Regions from separate parts of the Streptomyces flaveolus genome, predicted to be linked through region 2. Evidence: riboswitches for the same ligand, from Rfam matches in the RefSeq annotation. Region 2 holds a riboswitch; each other region holds the start of a gene.

Evidence for each region. A riboswitch is a leader RNA that binds a small molecule or an ion and turns the genes downstream of it on or off. The one in region 2 is predicted to bind cyclic di-AMP.
Region 1: linked by a shared signal. The riboswitch ahead of ACIRG6_RS12405 (C40 family peptidase) and the one ahead of ACIRG6_RS19670 (transglycosylase family protein) in region 2 are both predicted to bind cyclic di-AMP.
Region 3: linked by a shared signal. The riboswitch ahead of ACIRG6_RS14005 (M23 family metallopeptidase) and the one ahead of ACIRG6_RS19670 (transglycosylase family protein) in region 2 are both predicted to bind cyclic di-AMP.

Annotation. Positions count from the first base shown of each region.
Region 1 covers NZ_JBIWKU010000003.1:630,552-636,124, reverse strand. The annotation lists gene ACIRG6_RS12415 (hypothetical protein) at 1-228, shown strand, start outside; gene ACIRG6_RS12410 (tellurite resistance/C4-dicarboxylate transporter family protein) at 206-1,216, opposite strand; gene ACIRG6_RS12405 (C40 family peptidase) at 1,243-2,439, opposite strand; cyclic di-AMP (ydaO/yuaA leader) riboswitch at 2,448-2,620, opposite strand; gene pcrA (DNA helicase PcrA) at 2,851-5,340, shown strand; gene ACIRG6_RS12395 (peptidoglycan DD-metalloendopeptidase family protein) at 5,418-5,573, opposite strand, start outside.
Region 2 covers NZ_JBIWKU010000006.1:125,705-131,277, forward strand. The annotation lists gene eno (phosphopyruvate hydratase) at 40-1,320, opposite strand; gene ACIRG6_RS19670 (transglycosylase family protein) at 1,589-2,332, opposite strand; cyclic di-AMP (ydaO/yuaA leader) riboswitch at 2,336-2,501, opposite strand; gene ACIRG6_RS19675 (LysM peptidoglycan-binding domain-containing protein) at 2,679-3,734, opposite strand; gene ACIRG6_RS19680 (cytochrome P450 family protein) at 3,878-5,185, opposite strand; gene ACIRG6_RS19685 (nucleoside triphosphate pyrophosphohydrolase) at 5,182-5,573, opposite strand, start outside.
Region 3 covers NZ_JBIWKU010000004.1:161,549-167,121, reverse strand. The annotation lists gene ACIRG6_RS14025 (aspartate aminotransferase family protein) at 1-445, shown strand, start outside; gene ACIRG6_RS14020 (helix-turn-helix domain-containing protein) at 522-1,178, shown strand; gene ACIRG6_RS14015 (DUF6126 family protein) at 1,175-1,294, shown strand; gene ACIRG6_RS14010 (tyrosine-protein phosphatase) at 1,320-2,117, opposite strand; cyclic di-AMP (ydaO/yuaA leader) riboswitch at 2,556-2,713, shown strand; gene ACIRG6_RS14005 (M23 family metallopeptidase) at 2,718-3,656, shown strand; gene ACIRG6_RS14000 (SGNH/GDSL hydrolase family protein) at 3,881-4,666, shown strand; gene ACIRG6_RS13995 (TetR/AcrR family transcriptional regulator) at 4,704-5,324, opposite strand; gene ACIRG6_RS13990 (hypothetical protein) at 5,384-5,527, opposite strand.

The sequences.
Region 1 (5,573 bases), on a different contig from region 2:
CACGGCGCGCTGACGATGCTGGTCACCGGAGCGGTCCTGGTCGGCCTCAACCAGGCCCAGGACCACGCGGTCGACAACGTCAAGATCGGCGTGAAGCTGGCGGTGCTGATCGTGATCCTCGGCCTCGTCTACGTGAAGCGCGACGACGAGAAGGTGGACAAGCCGCTGTTCGGCCTCGTCGGCCTGCTGACCCTGGTGAACATCTTCATCGCCGTGCTGTGGACCTGACGCCCGCGGCCCCCGCCGAAGCGGACCGCAGCCCGGACCGGGCCGAGGCGACCGCCCCGACGGCGACCGCCAGCCACGCGGCCACCGCGATCCACACCAGGGCCTGACCGGGCCCCTCCAGCCACGGGACGTCCACGGCGGCGGCGACGGACAGCGTCGCCGCCGCCGTCATGCCGAGGGGGAAGACGGTCGACCACCGGCGCACGTCGTAGCGGAGGCGGGGCCACACGAGCTCGCCGACGAGCAGGACGACGTACCAGGCGAGGTCGAGCGCCAGCAGGGCGACCGTCGCGTCGTGCAGCACGGCACCGTCGTCGTCGTTCCACAGGTACGTTCCGGTGCCTGCCGCGGCGAGCAGCTTGGCCCCCGCGAGCGCCGAGATGGCGAGCGCGCCGCCCGCGACCCAGTGGTCCCCGGCGCCGCGGGCCACCTGCCGCGGGTCGAAACGGAACAGCGCGATGACGTAGAGCACGAGCCCCAGCCAGAACGGCACCAGCGCCACGTGCGCGAGCCAGGCCGTCGAGGTGGCCGCGGCCAGCGTGGCCCCCAGCACGGCGAGGCCCTCCGTCGCCACGCAGCCCAGGAAGACCGCCCCGGGCATCCGCCGCTCCCAGTGCTGCACGACCACCAGCAGCAGCCCCGGCCACAGCAGAGCGGCCAGTGCCAGCAGCGCCGCCGCCAGGGCCGTCCAGCCGAGCAGCGAGAAACGGGTGCCGAGCACCGTCGTCGCGGCGACGGCCGTCAGCGCGCCCGGCGTCCCCGCCTGCGTCACCCACTTCCCCCGGTCGGACAGCAGCAGGGAGACGAAGTTCACCGCGAGCGCCAGCCACGCGGCGCAGGCGAGCACCAGCGCGATGCGGGACAGCAACTCGTGGTGCGTCAGGTGCAGGCCGACCGACAGGATGCCGGTCGCCATCACCGCGGCCCCGGCCGCCGGCGGACGCTGCGCCCACCAGGCGCGCAGAGGGTGACGAGTGCCGGATGACATGGGTCGATGCTAGAGAGCGCCGCGCGTCAGGCCGGGCGCACCACGCTGTGGATCGACGACTCGCCGTCGTAGTAGACCGACTCCTCGCGGACGTACGCGCCCGGCTTCGGGGCGTGGATCATCATGCCGTTGCCGATGTAGATGCCGACGTGGCTGATGTCGTCGTAGAAGAAGACCAGGTCACCGGGTTGCGCCTGGGAGACGGAGACCGTCGTGCCGGACTCGACCTGGTCGTAGGTGGTGCGCGGGAGCGTCACGCCCGCGGCCTTCCAGGCGGCCTGGGTGAGACCGGAGCAGTCGTAGGAGCCGGGACCCGTGGCGCCCCAGACGTACGGCTTGCCGATCTGGGCGCGGGCGAAGGCGAGCGCCTTCCCGGCCTTGGTACCGTACGAGGGGTCCGGCGCGGAGGAGCCGCTTCCCGTGCCGTCCGAGGCCGAACCGGAGGTGCCGGCGGAGCCGGAGGAACCTGTCGAGGTGTCGTTCTCCTGCTGGGCGGCCTGCTCCTGCCGCTCCCGCTCCCGCGCCTGCTGCCGGGCCAGCTCGGCGGCCTTGCGGGCGGCCTCCTCCTGCTTCTTCTTCTCGATCGCCGCGAGCCGGGCCTTCTCCTCGGCGGTCAGCGTCGACAGCAGCTCGCGCGCGGTGGTGAGCTTCTTCTGGACCGTGGCCTTGGCCTGCTTCAGGTCGTTCTGCGAGTCGGTGAGCGTCTCGAGGCTCTCGGTGGCCTCCCGGCGCTTCTTCATCGTCTCGGACTGCTGGGTGACGTAGTCGTCGACCGCGTCTTTCTGGCGCCCGGTGAGCCGGTTCATCAGCTGGCTCTGGTCGACGTAGTCCTGCGGCGAGTCCGCGAGCAGGAAGGTCGCGGTCGACGGGACCAGGCCGCCCGTGCGGTACTGCGCGGAGGCGTAGGAGCCCAGCTCGTCGCGGGCCTCGTTGAGCTTCTGGGTGCGCTTGGCGACGTCGTCGAGGAGGGTGTCGACGCGCTCGCGCTGCTTCGCGGTCCTCTCCTTCGCCGCGTTGTACTTCTCGGTCGCCGACCCGGCCTGGCGGTAGAGGTCGTCGACCTTCTTCTCGACCTCTTCGAGGGTGGGCCTGTCGTCCGACGGTACGGCGTCGGCCGTCTGGGACAGCAGGGCGACGGAGGTGAGGGCCGCCGTGGCGAGGGCGGGGGTCCGTATGCCTGCTACGCGCGTACCGGTGGGGCGCGACTTGCGGTGCGACGCCAAGGGAGGCGACTCCTTCCGTGCTCCGCCTACCGGGTTAGCTGTCGGGTTCGGGCGGTGGTTCGGAAGGATTGCCCTACGGCGCCGCCCTCGTCGAGGGCGGGTGGCCGATTCACCCCAGGAATTCGGTCGGGTCCCCGGCTCCGGGCGCCGTACGGCACGCCGGACTCGGCGGAGGCCGCGCGGCCCGGCGACGTTCGCCGGAGGGGACGTGCGACCTGTCCGGCACCGTAGCCAACTCGTGCGGTGCCTGGGAAGGTTGCCGGGTGATATGCCCGATACATTTTCGTGACCTTCGGCGCGAGGGTCACTCCGTGTGATAGCGCCTGATCCGAGAGTCCCGATCTCCGCGATGCGGGCCATTTTCCGGGGTGGCAGCCGGTTGTCGGTGGGGCGCCCTAGACTCGGAGAGCGATGAGCAGCCTCTTTGACGACAGCTTCCTGGCGAGCCTCCAGACCCCGCGCGGTCACGAGGAGGAACCTCCGCCGCCGCCCGAGGACGATCACGTGACGGAGCCGGTTCCGCACGATCTGTTCGGCGGGAAGTTCGACGCGCCGCCGGAGCGGGACCCGTACTACCGGGACGGCGCCCCGCGCCCCGTCGTGGACCCGGCCGCGCTCCTGGAGGGGCTCAACGACAACCAGCGCGCCGCCGTCGTGCACTCCGGCTCCCCGCTGCTCATCGTGGCCGGCGCCGGCTCCGGCAAGACCCGGGTGCTCACCCACCGCATCGCCCACCTGCTGGGCGAGCGGGGCGTCCACCCCGGGCAGATCCTCGCGATCACCTTCACCAACAAGGCCGCGGGCGAGATGAAGGAGCGCGTCGAGCAGCTCGTCGGCCCGCGCGCGAACGCGATGTGGGTGATGACCTTCCACAGCGCGTGCGTCCGCATCCTGCGCCGCGAGTCCAAGAGGCTCGGCTTCACGTCGTCGTTCTCGATCTACGACGCCGCCGACTCCAAGCGCCTGATGGCGCTGGTCTGCCGCGACCTGGACCTCGACCCCAAGCGCTTCCCGCCCAAGTCCTTCAGCGCCAAGATCAGCAACCTCAAGAACGAGCTGATCGACGAGGAGGACTTCGCCGCCCAGGCCGCCGACGGCTTCGAGAAGACCCTCGCCCAGGCCTACGCCCTCTACCAGTCGCGGCTGCGCGAGGCCAACGCCCTCGACTTCGACGACCTGATCATGACCACGGTCAACCTGCTCCGCGCCTTCCCGGACGTCGCCGAGCACTACCGCCGCCGCTTCCGGCACGTCCTGGTCGACGAGTACCAGGACACCAACCACGCCCAGTACGCCCTCGTGCGCGAGCTCGTCGGCACCTCGGAGCACCCCGTCGACGTGCCGCCCGAGGCCGAGGTCCCGCCCGCCGAGCTGTGCGTCGTGGGCGACGCCGACCAGTCGATCTACGCCTTCCGCGGCGCCACCATCCGCAACATCCTCCAGTTCGAGGAGGACTACCCGGACGCGACGACGATCCTGCTGGAGCAGAACTACCGCTCCACCCAGACGATCCTGAGCGCGGCCAACGCGGTCATCGAGCGCAACGAGTCCCGCCGCCCCAAGAACCTGTGGACCAACCAGGGCGCGGGTTCGCAGATCACCGGGTACGTCGCCGACACCGAGCACGACGAGGCCCAGTTCGTCGCCGACGAGATAGACCGCCTCACGGACGCGGGCGAGGCCCGGGCCGGTGACGTCGCCGTGTTCTACCGCACCAACGCCCAGTCCCGTGTCTTCGAGGAAGTGTTCATCCGCGTCGGCCTGCCCTACAAGGTCGTCGGCGGCGTCCGCTTCTACGAGCGCAAGGAGGTCCGGGACGTCCTGGCCTACCTGCGCGTGCTGGCCAACCCCGAGGACTCGGTGCCGCTGCGCCGCATCCTCAACGTCCCCAAGCGCGGCATCGGCGACCGCGCCGAGGCGATGATCGACGCGCTCGCCCAGCGGGAGAAGATCAGCTTCCCGCAGGCGCTGCGCCGCGTGGACGAGGCGTACGGCATGGCCGCGCGCTCCGCGAACGCCGTCAAGCGGTTCAACGCGCTCATGGAGGACCTCCGCACGATCGTCGAGTCCGGCGCCGGACCGGCGACCGTGCTGGAGGCCATCCTCGAACGCACCGGCTACCTCGCCGAGTTGCAGTCCTCCACCGACCCGCAGGACGAGACCCGCATCGAGAACCTCCAGGAACTCGCCGCCGTCGCCCTGGAGTTCGAGCAGGAGCGGGCCGAGGCCGAGGGGGAGAGCGCCGGCACGCTGGCCGACTTCCTGGAGCGGGTCGCGCTGGTCGCCGACTCCGACCAGATCCCCGACGAGGAGGACGGCGACGGCGTCGTCACCCTGATGACCCTGCACACCGCCAAGGGCCTGGAGTTCCCGGTCGTCTTCCTCACCGGCATGGAGGACGGCGTCTTCCCGCACATGCGCGCCCTCGGCCAGGCCAAGGAGCTGGAGGAGGAGCGCCGCCTGGCCTACGTCGGCATCACGCGTGCGCGGGAGCGGCTCTACCTGACCCGGTCCACGCTGCGCAGCGCCTGGGGGCAGCCGTCGTACAACCCGCCCTCGCGCTTCCTCGAGGAGATCCCGGCACCCCACCTGGAGTGGAAGCGCACCGGTGCCAACGGGCCCGCGCCCTCCGCGCCGGTCTCGGGAGTGGCGGCCTCGCTGTCGTCGTCCCGGTCCCGCTCCTCGGCGTCGGGTGCTTCCGGCTTCGCCACGCGCCGGTCCGCCTCCGAGAAGCCGACGGTCTCGCTCGCGGTCGGCGACCGTGTCACGCACGACCAGTTCGGGCTCGGCACGGTGGTCGGGGTCAAGGGCACCGGGGGGAACGCGGAGGCGACGATCGACTTCGGGGACACCAAGCCGAAGCGGCTGCTGCTGCGGTACGCGCCGGTGGAGAAGCTCTGAGCAGGTGCCGAGAGCGCTCAGCGGGTGAGCCCCGTCGGTGGACGGGGCTCACGGCGGGCTACTGAGACGTTACTCCGTCACTGCGGGTCGAGACCGTGGCTGCGCAGCCACGGGAGCGGGTCGATCGCCCCTCCACCGGACGGCCGCACCTCGAAGTGCAGGTGTGGTCCGGTCGAGTTCCCCGTGTCGCCGGAGAGCGCGATCGGGTCGCCGGCCTTGACCTTCGCGCCGTA
Region 2 (5,573 bases):
CGGGGACGTACGTACGACGCTGCCTCTTACAGGGGCGGGTCAGCCCTTGAAGCGCGGGAACGCGCTGCGGCCGGCGTACACCGCGGCGTCGTCGAGGATCTCCTCGATGCGCAGCAGCTGGTTGTACTTGGCGACGCGCTCGGAGCGGGCCGGGGCGCCGGTCTTGATCTGGCCGCAGTTGGTGGCGACGGCCAGGTCGGCGATGGTGACGTCCTCGGTCTCGCCGGAGCGGTGGGACATCATGCACTTGAAGCCGTTGCGCTGGGCCAGCTCCACGGCGTCCAGGGTCTCGGTCAGCGAACCGATCTGGTTGACCTTGACCAGCAGGGCGTTGGCGGCGCCCTCCTCGATGCCGCGGGCCAGGCGCTCCGGGTTGGTGACGAACAGGTCGTCACCGACGAGCTGGACCTTGTCACCGAGCTTGTCGGTGATGGTCTTCCAGCCCTCCCAGTCGTCCTCGAACAGCGGGTCCTCGATGGAGACCAGCGGGTACGCCTCGACCAGCTCGGCGTAGTACTCGGTCATCTCGGCGGCCGAGCGCTCCTTGCCCTCGAAGGTGTAGGAGCCGTCCTTGTAGAACTCGGACGCGGCGACGTCCAGCGCGAGCGCGATCTGCTCGCCCGGGGTGTAGCCGGCCTCCTTGATGGCCTCGAGGATGAGGTCGAGGGCCTCGCGGTTGGAGCCGAGGTTCGGGGCGAAGCCGCCCTCGTCGCCGAGGCCGGTGGCCAGGCCCTTGCCCTTCAGCACCTTCTTGAGGGTGTGGTACACCTCGGTGCCCCAGCGCAGCGCCTCGGAGAAGGACTCCGCGCCGATCGGGGCGATCATGAACTCCTGGATGTCCACGTTGGAGTCGGCGTGCGAGCCGCCGTTCAGGATGTTCATCATCGGCACCGGCAGCAGGTGCGCGTTCGGGCCGCCCAGGTAGCGGAACAGCGGCAGGTCGCTGGCCTCGGAGGCGGCGTGGGCCACGGCGAGGGAGACGCCGAGGATGGCGTTGGCGCCCAGCGAGCCCTTGTTGTCGGTGGCGTCCAGGTCGAACATGGCCTGGTCGATCAGACGCTGCTCGGTGGCGTCGTAGCCGACCAGCTCCGGGCCGATCTGCTCGATGACGGCGAGGACGGCCTTCTCGACACCCTTGCCCTGGTAGCGGTTGGGGTCGCCGTCACGGAGCTCGATGGCCTCGAAGGCACCGGTGGAGGCGCCGGACGGAACGGCGGCACGCCCCGTGCTGCCGTCGTCGAGGCCGACCTCGACCTCGACCGTGGGGTTGCCTCGGGAGTCCAGGATTTCCCGGGCTACGACGACGTCGATGGACGGCACGAGCATCTCCTTCTTCAATGTGACGCTTCGGTGTGACGCGGGTCCGCGAGGACCGCAGCGGCTCTGCGGGACGAGCCTAACCGGCTCCGGGCGATCGGCCAGCCGGTCGCCCACCCGATGGACAGAACCGAGAGTAAATTGTTTCCGAACGGAACAAAGACCGTTCGCGGAAACCCGGCGGCCTCCCCCGGCCACCGGGGCGCAAAAAAGCCCGCCCCGGTGCGTACGGGGGAACACGCACCGGGGCGGGAGCAGGGCGGGCCGCCGCTTACTTGAGGTGCAGCTGCTGGCCCGGGTAGATCAGGTCGGCGTCGTCGACGATGTCGTCGTTCAGCTTGAACAGCTTCGCCCAGCCGCCCTGGACGTGGTGCTCCGTGGCGATCGAGCTGAGCGTGTCGCCCTTGACGACCTTGTACTCGCCGTCGCCCTTCTCGACCTTCTTGCCGGTCGGCGTGGTGACGGTCTTCTTCTCGGCCTTCGTCTCGGCCTTGGCGGCCGGACGCTCGGAGGAGCGGGAGGCCTTCTGCTCGGTGGAGCGCTCGGCCGTGGAACCGCTGCTCTGGCTCTGCGAGCTCTCGGAGCTGCCGGAGGACTGCGAGGAACCGCTGTCCTGGCTCTCGGTGGAGCCGCCGCCGTACGCGGCGCTCGACAGGCCGGTGCCGCAGACCGGCCAGGCACCCTTGCCCTGGCTCGCGAGCACCTTCTCGGCGACCGCGATCTGCTGCGTCTTGCTCGCCTGGTCGGCGGTCGAGGCGTACTGCGTACCGCCGTAGGCGGCCCAGGTGGAGGCCGAGAACTGCAGACCGCCGTAGTAGCCGTTGCCGGTGTTGATGGACCAGTTGCCGCCGGACTCGCACTGGGCGACGGTGTCCCACTCGGACGCGGTGGCGGCGGAGGCGTTGCCGGCCGCCATCAGCGGGGCGGCGACGGCGGCACCGGTGACGCCGGCGACGGCGATGACACGGGTGGCCTTGGACGGACGACGGTGCTTGCCCTTGCCGGAAAACAGCATGGTTGATCCCCTCACCGACGCCTGCGAGGTGAGCTGTCGGGTTCGGGCCGGTTGAGTTGCCCGGCCGGGTCCCTTGCGGGACTCGGCTTCACCCCTAGCCGCTCCGGATCGCTGCCCGGTGCGGCACTTACCTTGGGTCCCCCGCTCCTGCCTGCGGCGCTTGACGCGACGACTGTTCCCGTACCGCCACTGGCAGGATTCGGCGTTGCGGCGGTCGGGGCCCGCGGTGGCGAGCGGTCACGACCGTAGACACGCGCTCCGTGGTTTTTCAAAGACGATCACGGCTTCTGAGACCTATCTCTCACGTGATCCAAAACGGACATAGGGCCTCTAACTGTGACGCGAACTACCCCTGGTTTTCGACCGGTTCGCCCCCGACCGTGAGCGTCTGACCGGGCAGGATGTGGTCCGGGTCGGCGCCGACCACGTCCTTGTTGTCGGCGTAGAGGGTGTGCCATCCGCCGGTGAGGTCAAGGGAGTCGGCGATGCCCCACAGACTGTCGCCCGAACGGACGGTGTACGAGCCGTCCGTGAGGCCGCGGCCGCCGTTCTCGCCGCGCGAGGCGTGCCGCCCCGTCGACTCCGCCGTACGGCCGTCCACCGCGCCCTCCTCGGCGCTGCCGCCGCGATGCCGGCCGGCCGTGGACTCCTCGGTGCCTGCGGACTCCGAAGCGGCGTCACTCTGCCCCGACTTGTCCGACTCGTCACCACCCGGTGGGGTGACCCCCGTACCGCCGGACGCCTGCGCGTCATCGCCGGCCGGGGTGCCGGACGGGGTGGACCTGTCGGACTTGACCGTTTCGTCCCCACTGCCCGACGCGGCGTCAGTCGAGGCCGAGGCGGACGGCGAGGGGGACGCGGACTCGGTCCGGGACGGAGAGGGAGTCGCCGAAGAAGACGATTCGGGGACGGACTCCCGGGAATCGGTCAAGCCGGACGACCCGGACGTCCCCGAAGTGCCCGATCCGCTCTTCCCCGCCGACGCCCCGTCACCCGGGGTCGCGGTGCCGCCGGACAGGATTCCCGAGTCGTTGCCCAGCCCCGCGAGCAGGCCGCAGGTCGGCCAGGCGGCGATGCCCTGGGCCGCGAGCACCTTCTCGGCGACGGCTATCTGCTGCGAGCGGCTCGCCTGGTCGGCGCTCGACGCGTAGCCCAGACCGCCGTACTGCTCCCAGATGTCCTGGGACAGCTGCAGGCCGCCGTAGTAGCCGTTGCCGCTGTTCTGGCTCCAGGCACCGCCCGTCTCGCACTCGGCGACCCGGTCCCAGTTCGTTCCGTCGGCCGCGTGGGCGCCGGTGGCCCCCAGGAGCGGGATCGCGATGGCGGAGCCGGTCACTCCTGCAGCGACGACCAGGGCGGGAGCCTGGCGGGGGCGACGGTGACGACCGTTCCCGGAGAGCATGCGACGACCTTTCACGAGACAGCGGGGACGGCGCGGCGAGTGAGGCTCGGCGCCACGCTGATCCGTGAACGTATAGGCAGATGATCGCTTGTCACAAGTTCATGCCGCGCAGATCACGTGAAGATCACAGAGGTGAGCGCGTGTCACCTTTGCGTCGGCGACGGATTGTTCCCGGGCGGCGACGGGACCGGTGTGAACGACACCGGCAGGGTGCGCAGCCCCCGCATGATGAGCCCGCCGCGCCAGCGCAGTTCGGCCGGATCCGCGGCGAGGGCCAGGTCCGGGAGACGGGTGAGGAGCGTGGCGAGCGCGGTCTGCCCCTCCAGCCGGGCGAGCGGAGCGCCGAGGCAGTAGTGGATGCCGTGGCCGTACCCGAGGTGCTGGCTGTCCCGGCGGGAGAGGTCGAGGGTGTCCGGATCGGCGAACCGCTCCGGGTCCCGGTCGGCGGCGGCCAGGACGACGAGGACGGGATCTCCGGGAGCGATGTCCTGCCCGCCGATGGTGAGCGCCTCGGTGGCGAAGCGCCAGGTGGCGAGCTCCACGGGGCCGTCGAAACGGAGGAGTTCCTCCACGCCGGTCTCCAGCAGGCCGCTCTCGCCGGCGGTGAGGGAGGCCTGCAGACGGGCCCGCTGCTCGGGGTGGGTGAGCAGGGCGTACGTGCCGTTGCCGATGAGATTGACCGTGGTCTCGAACCCGGCGAACAAGAGGATGAAGGCCATCGCCGCGGCCTCGTTCTCGGTGAGGTGCTCACCGTGGTCGGAGGCGCGGATGAGACCCGAGATGAGGTCCTCGCCGGGGCCGGGCTCGGCCGGCAGCGCGGCGCGCTTGCGGTGGATGAGGTCGGCGAGATAGCCCCGCATCTTCTTCACCGACCGTGCGACGCCGCCCCGGGGGCCGCCCCCGTGGCGGATCATCATGCCCGCCCAGTCCCGGAAGTCGTCCTGGTCCTCGCGCGGCACGCCGAGCAGGTCGCAGATGGCGTAGATGGGCAGGGGGAAGGCGAATTCGTGGATGAGGTCGGCGGAGCCGGTGGCGGCGAACCGGTCGATCAGGTCGTCGGCGAGCTCCTGCACCCGCGGCGCGAACTCGGCGACGCGCCGCGGCGTGAACGCCTTGCTCACCAGCCGGCGCAGCCTCGTGTGGTCCGGCGGGTCGATGTTGAGCAGATGCGTCATCAGCTCGGCCTTGCGCTCGCCCGGAATGCCGGTCTTCCCCTTGGCGTGCGCGGGCTCGTCGTGGTGCGCCGGGTTCTTGGACAGCCGCTGGTCGGCGAGGGCCTGCCGGGCGTCGGCGTACCGGGTGACCAGCCAGGCCTCCACGCCGCTGGGCAGCGTCGTGCGGTGCACGGGGGCGTGCTCGCGCAGCCAGGCGTAGGCGGGGTAGGGGTCGCTCGCGAACTCCCAGGTGAACAGCTCGGGAGCCGGACGGTCGAAGGCGGGCCGGCCGGTCACCCCTCCACCTCCCTGATCGCGTCCCGGTACGCCCGTGCCGCTGCTCGCAGGGCCGCTTCCGGGTCCGTGCCCTCGGACTCGGCGCGGGCCGCGAGGGCGAGGAGTTGGTAGCCGATGCCCTCGCCCTCGGGCAGCGGCACCTCCAGGCCCGCCGTGCGGGCCCGGGAGGCCAGTTTGGCGGCGAGGGCCAGGCCGGGCTGGCCGAGGGGGACGCCCTCGGTGACCGAGGTGCGCTGCTTCTCCACCGCCTTGGTGCGCAGCCAGTGCTCCCTGACCTCTTCCGGCGTGGTCGCCGTCTCGTCGCCGAAGACGTGCGGGTGGCGGTGGATGAGCTTGGTGACGATGCCGGCCGCGACATCGTCGATCGAGAACGGCGCCTCGGTGTCCT
Region 3 (5,573 bases), on a different contig from region 2:
GGTGCTGTCGGTGATGGAGAACGAGGAGATCGTGGCGAACGCCGCCGCCGTGGGCGAACGCCTCAAGACCCGGCTGACGGAGCTGGTGGACCGCTACGAGCTGATCGCCGACGTCCGGGGCAGGGGACTGATGATCGGCATCGAGTTCGGCCGGCCGAGGTCGCTGAGGCTGCGCAGCCGCTGGACGATGCTGCAGGCCGCCAGGAAGGGACTGTTCGCGCAGATGGTGGTGGTGCCGCTGCTGCAACGGCATCGGATCCTGACGCAGGTGTCCGGCGACCACCTGGAGGTGATCAAGCTGATCCCGCCGCTGATCATCGACACTTCGGACGTGGACCGCTTCATCGACGCCTTCACCGAGGTGATGGAGGACGCGCACAACGGCGGCGGCCTGATGTGGGACTTCGGGAAGACACTGGTCAGGCAGGCGGTGGCGAACCGCTAGCCGCCGGGGACCGACCCTGTTTTGCCTGTGAGGCAACAAAATTGCCTCGCGGGCAAAACTGGGGCTGAATGGAGGCATGACCTCCTCGAACGACCCCACGGAGGAACCGGTGGAGGAACCGGCGGACGCCGTGACCTCCGTGGTCGCCCCGCAGCTGCGCGCCCTGCGGCGCCGTGCGGCCCTCACCCTGGAGGCGGCGGCCCGCGCCGCCGGGCTGTCGCCCGCGCACCTCTCCCGGCTGGAGACCGGGCAGCGCCAGCCCTCGCTGCCGATGCTGCTCTCGCTCGCCCGCGTTTATGGTACGACCGTCTCGGAGCTGCTCGGCGAGACGGCCGCGGACCGGGACGCCGTCGTGCGGGCCGGGGACATGGAGCCGACGGCCGCCGGCGGCTGGACGTACTGGCAGGCCGGCGGTTCCGGCCGCGGGATGCAGGCCCTGCGCGTCCGTGTGCCGCACGGCTCCCAGGGCGACATCGTGCGCGTGCACCCCGGTGAGGAGTGGCTCTACGTCCTGCGGGGCCGGCTGCGGCTGCGCCTCGGGGACGCCGCGCACCTGCTCGGCCCGGGCGACAGTGCGCACTTCGACTCCCTGACCCCGCACCGGATCGCCGCCCAGGACGCCGACGGGCTGGAGCTCCTCTTCGTCCACACCCTGCTGCAGAGCCCCACGGCGGCGCTGTGCCTGGGGCCCGTCACCACACCGACCCTTCACACCGCAGGAGAGATGCCATGAGCACGATCCAGGACAAGCTCCCGCGCGCCCTGTGGGTGCGACTCCTCATCTACATCGCCCTCGGGCACGTCGTCGCGGGCTTCCTCTTCCTGCTCTTCGAGGTGGGCGCCAAGTAGCCGGCCGGCACCGTGAGCGGGTGGCTCAGTCCAGCATCCGCTCGCGCAGCCGCTCCCGGATCTCCGGGGTGACGCCGAGCCCGTTCTCCAGGTAGGTGTCGACCCCGCCCCAGGTCTCCTCGACGGTCTCGAAGGCCGCCGTCAGGTACTCGGCGCGCGCGTCGAACAGGGGGCTGAGCAGCTCCATGACCTCGGGGGAGTAGGCCGAGGCGGCGGAGCTGCTGCGGCGCACCTTGTAGCGGCGGTGCGTCGCGTTCGACTTCAGGTAGTCCTCCACGATGGCGTCCCGCTGCACGCCCAGGGCGAGCAGGGTGATCGCGATCGACAGGCCCGCGCGGTCCTTGCCGGCCGCGCAGTGCATCAGCGCGGGGACGCTGTCCTCGGCGAGCGCGTGCAGCACCCGGGAGTGCTCCGCCGTGCGCTCCTTGATGATCGTGCGGTAGGAGGTGATCATCCGGTTCGCGGCCTGGCCGTCCGCCAGGATTCCGCGGAGCTGGTCGAGGTCGCCGTCGCGGACCATCTTCCAGAACTCGGCGCCGTCGGCCGGATCACTCAGCGGCAGGTTCACATTGCGCACGCCCGGCAGCTCGACGTCCGGGCCCTCGAGCTTCTGGTCGGCGGCGTTGCGGAAGTCGAAGATCGTGTGCAGTCCCAGCGAGGCGAGGAACGCGGCGTCGTCCCCGGTGGCGTGCGCGAGGTGACCGCTGCGGAACAGCACCCCGTGGCGCACGCGCCGCCCGTCCACGGTCGGCAGTCCGCCCACGTCCCGGAAGTTGCGCACGCCGGCCAGCTCGGGTTCGGTCGACGGGACCTGCTGCGTCACGGGGGCTCCTCCCACTCCGCCCCGCCGGCGCTGCTCGTCGACGGGCGCCCAGCCGACGATACGGCATCCCTTGCCTGCGGCAACGAGTCACCCAAGGCCGACCGGCAGGTCCGGCTGCTGGGTATTTGGGCTGTCTGCCCGAATTGGTCCCTTCATTCCAACTCGTATGGAAATGAGGGGTGCTGGAGTGTCTCCCGTGAGCAGCGTCATAGAGGTGACCGTCCGTTGCCCGTCATGTTCACGTAATGCATGCGCTTATCAAGGCGCTTTGCGGAAAAGGACGCTCGCGGAATCCACGGAGTGTGACCGCCCGTTCCTCCAAAGGATCAAGCGAAACACCTGTCCGCGAAACCTCTCGCTTGTCCGTTCGCATCTTGGTCGCTTACGTTCACCACCGATCCGGACGGACGCCTAATCCTGCCGCCGACCGGAGCCCGCACTCGTCCACCACCCGTACACGGCAGGAGCGGGGGACCCACAGGTAAAACCGCCTGTTCCGGTTCCCGGAACGGCTCGGGGTAAAGCCGCGGCATGACGCGGCCGGGCATCTCCAGCCCGCACCCGACAGCTCACCTCGCAGGCGCCGGAGAGGAATTCGCCATGCCCGCGAAGGGTAAGCACCGCCGTACCAAGGCCCAGCGCCTCACCCGCACCATCGCCGTCGCCGGTACCGGTGGCGCCGCGCTCGCGCTCCCGCTGATGGGTGCCGCCGCCGCCAACGCCGCTCCCGCGCACTCCGTCGCCGGACAGTCCGTCCAGTCCGTCGCGACCGGCGCGCAGAAGTCGGCCGACAAGAGCTCGGCCTCGCACACCTACGTCGTGAAGAGCGGCGACTACCTCTCGAAGATCGCCGACGAGCAGCACGTCGACGGCGGCTGGAAGAAGCTCTACTCGGACAACCGCGAGGCCGTCGGCTCCGACCCGTCGCTCATCCACCCGGGTCTCAAGCTGTCGATCGGCCAGAAGGCCGCGGCCGGCAGCGCCAAGTCCTCGCCGTCCTCGGAGAAGTCCGCCGAGAAGCCGGCCCAGGCCGAGAAGTCCTCCGCGCAGTCCGCCGAGAAGTCGTCGGACACCGCGAAGACCTCCGCGTCGACGTCCTCCGGCGCGAGCGCCCAGTCCGCCGGCACCACCAGCGGCTACACCACCCCGGTGGCCGGCGCCGGCGTCGGCACCCCGTACCACCAGTCCGGCAGCATGTGGTCCAGCGGCTACCACACCGGCACCGACTTCGTCGTCCCGACCGGCACCTCCCTGAAGGCCGTCGGCGCGGGCACGGTCGTCTCCGCCGGCTGGGGCGGCGCGTACGGCAACCAGGTCGTCATCAAGCTCGCCGACGGCTACTACGCCCAGTACGCCCACCTGTCCTCGCTCTCCGTCTCCGCCGGCCAGTCCGTGACCGCCGGTCAGCAGATCGGTCTCTCCGGCGCCACCGGCAACGTGACCGGACCGCACCTGCACTTCGAGATCCGCACCACGCCGGACTACGGCTCCGACGTGGACCCGGTCGCCTACCTGCGCTCGCACGGCGTCTCCATCTGACGACCGTCCCGCGCAGTACCCGCGCCACCGAAGGCCGGACCCCGATCCCCGGGTCCGGCCTTCGGTGCGTCCGTCATCGGGCTTTGCTTATTCCTGAGTTGGCGAACACTTTAGGAGTGGCTTTTCTCACCGCCCGTCAACCCTTTCCTACGGTCGCGTAGGTCACATTCCAGGGTGAATCATGGGCCGATGTGGCAGACGATTCGAAGAGTGACAGCAGAGCAGTGATCGGGTCGTACGTGGCGGTGGGGGACAGCTTCACCGAGGGCGTCGGCGACCCCGGCCCCGACGGGGCGTTCGTCGGCTGGGCCGACCGGTTCGCCGTACTGCTCGCGGACCGGCGCCCCGAGGGCGACTTCACGTACACGAACCTCGCCGTACGCGGCAGGCTGCTCGACCAGATCGTGGCGGAGCAGGTCCCCCGGGCGGTCGAACTCGCGCCGGACCTGGTCTCGTTCTGTGCCGGCGGCAACGACATCATCCGGCCCGGCACCGATCCCGACGAGGTGGCCGAACGGTTCGAGCGGGCGGTGGCCGCGCTGACCGCCGCGGCCGGCACGGTGCTGGTGACCACCGGCTTCGACACCCGCGGAGTGCCCGTCCTCAAGCACCTGCGCGGCAAGATCGCCACCTACAACGGGCACGTGAGGGCCATCGCCGACCGCTACGGCTGCCCGGTGCTGGACCTGTGGTCGCTGCGCAGCGTCCAGGACCGCAGGGCCTGGGACGCCGACCGCCTGCACCTGTCGGCCGAGGGGCACACCCGCGTGGCGCTGCGCGCCGGCCAGGTCCTCGGCCTGCGCATCCCGGCGGACCCGGACCAGCCCTGGCCGCCCCTGCCACCGCGCGGCACTTTCGACGTCCGGCGGGACGACGTGCACTGGGCACGGGAGTACCTGGTGCCGTGGATCGGCCGCCGCCTGCGCGGCGAATCCTCGGGGGACCACGTCACGGCCAAGGGGACCCTGTCGGCGGACGACATCAAACTGCGGATCGCCGCGGTGGCCTGAGGCGAGGACGCCCTGCTGCTCCGGCCGGCGGGGCGCCTCAGGGGCGTGGCTCGGTCAGGGCCTCCCGGTCCAGGCCGAGTTCGCGGGCGAGCGCCTCGTCCACCCAGCGCAGCGCACGGGTGCGGGGCACCGCGCCCGTGTACGACGTCAGCTGAACGGCCAGCCCGTCCAGCAGTGCCGTCAGCCGCAGGGCGGCGCCGTCGGGGTCCGGGCACGGGAACTCCCCGGCGGCCACACCGTCCGCGATGACCTCGGCGATGGCCGCCTTCCACTGCCGGTCCAGCTCCCGCGTGACCTCCCGCAGCGCGGGCTCGCGCAGCGACGCCGCCCAGCCCTCGATCCACAGCCGCCAGCCCTTGGCCTGCCCGGTCGGGGCGTACCACCGCACGGCCGCGCGCAGCCGGCGCAGCGCCGACGTACGGCGGCCCAGCAGCTTGCGCAGACGGGCCAGATCGTCCTCGGCGGCGTGGGTGAACGCGGCGGCGACCAGCCTCTCCTTCGTCGAGAAGTGATAGAGCACCAGCGCGCTGCTGACACCGAGCGCCGCGGCCACGTCGGCGATCCGCAGCGCCGCCACGCCCCGCGCCGATATCTGCTCGATGGCCGCGCGCAGCAGCTCCTCACGCCGCTCCGCCACACTCAACCGGACTCTCGTCACGCCCGTCACCCTATACAGGCGCACGCGTGTGCGACGACGGCCGCATCCGGCCCGCCGGCTCAGTCCACCGTGGCGGTGGCCGCGCCCGTGCGCCCCGCGCCGGGCAGGTCGCAGGAGTCCTGGAAGCCCTGACTGGTGAGGTCGAGCGCGGCGTTGACCCGGGAACGCAGGCTCTCGACGGCGATCACGGCCGTCAGCTCCACGAACGCAGGCTCGCCCGGCCGAAGCGGAAGAGGAGAGTCCGGGGCG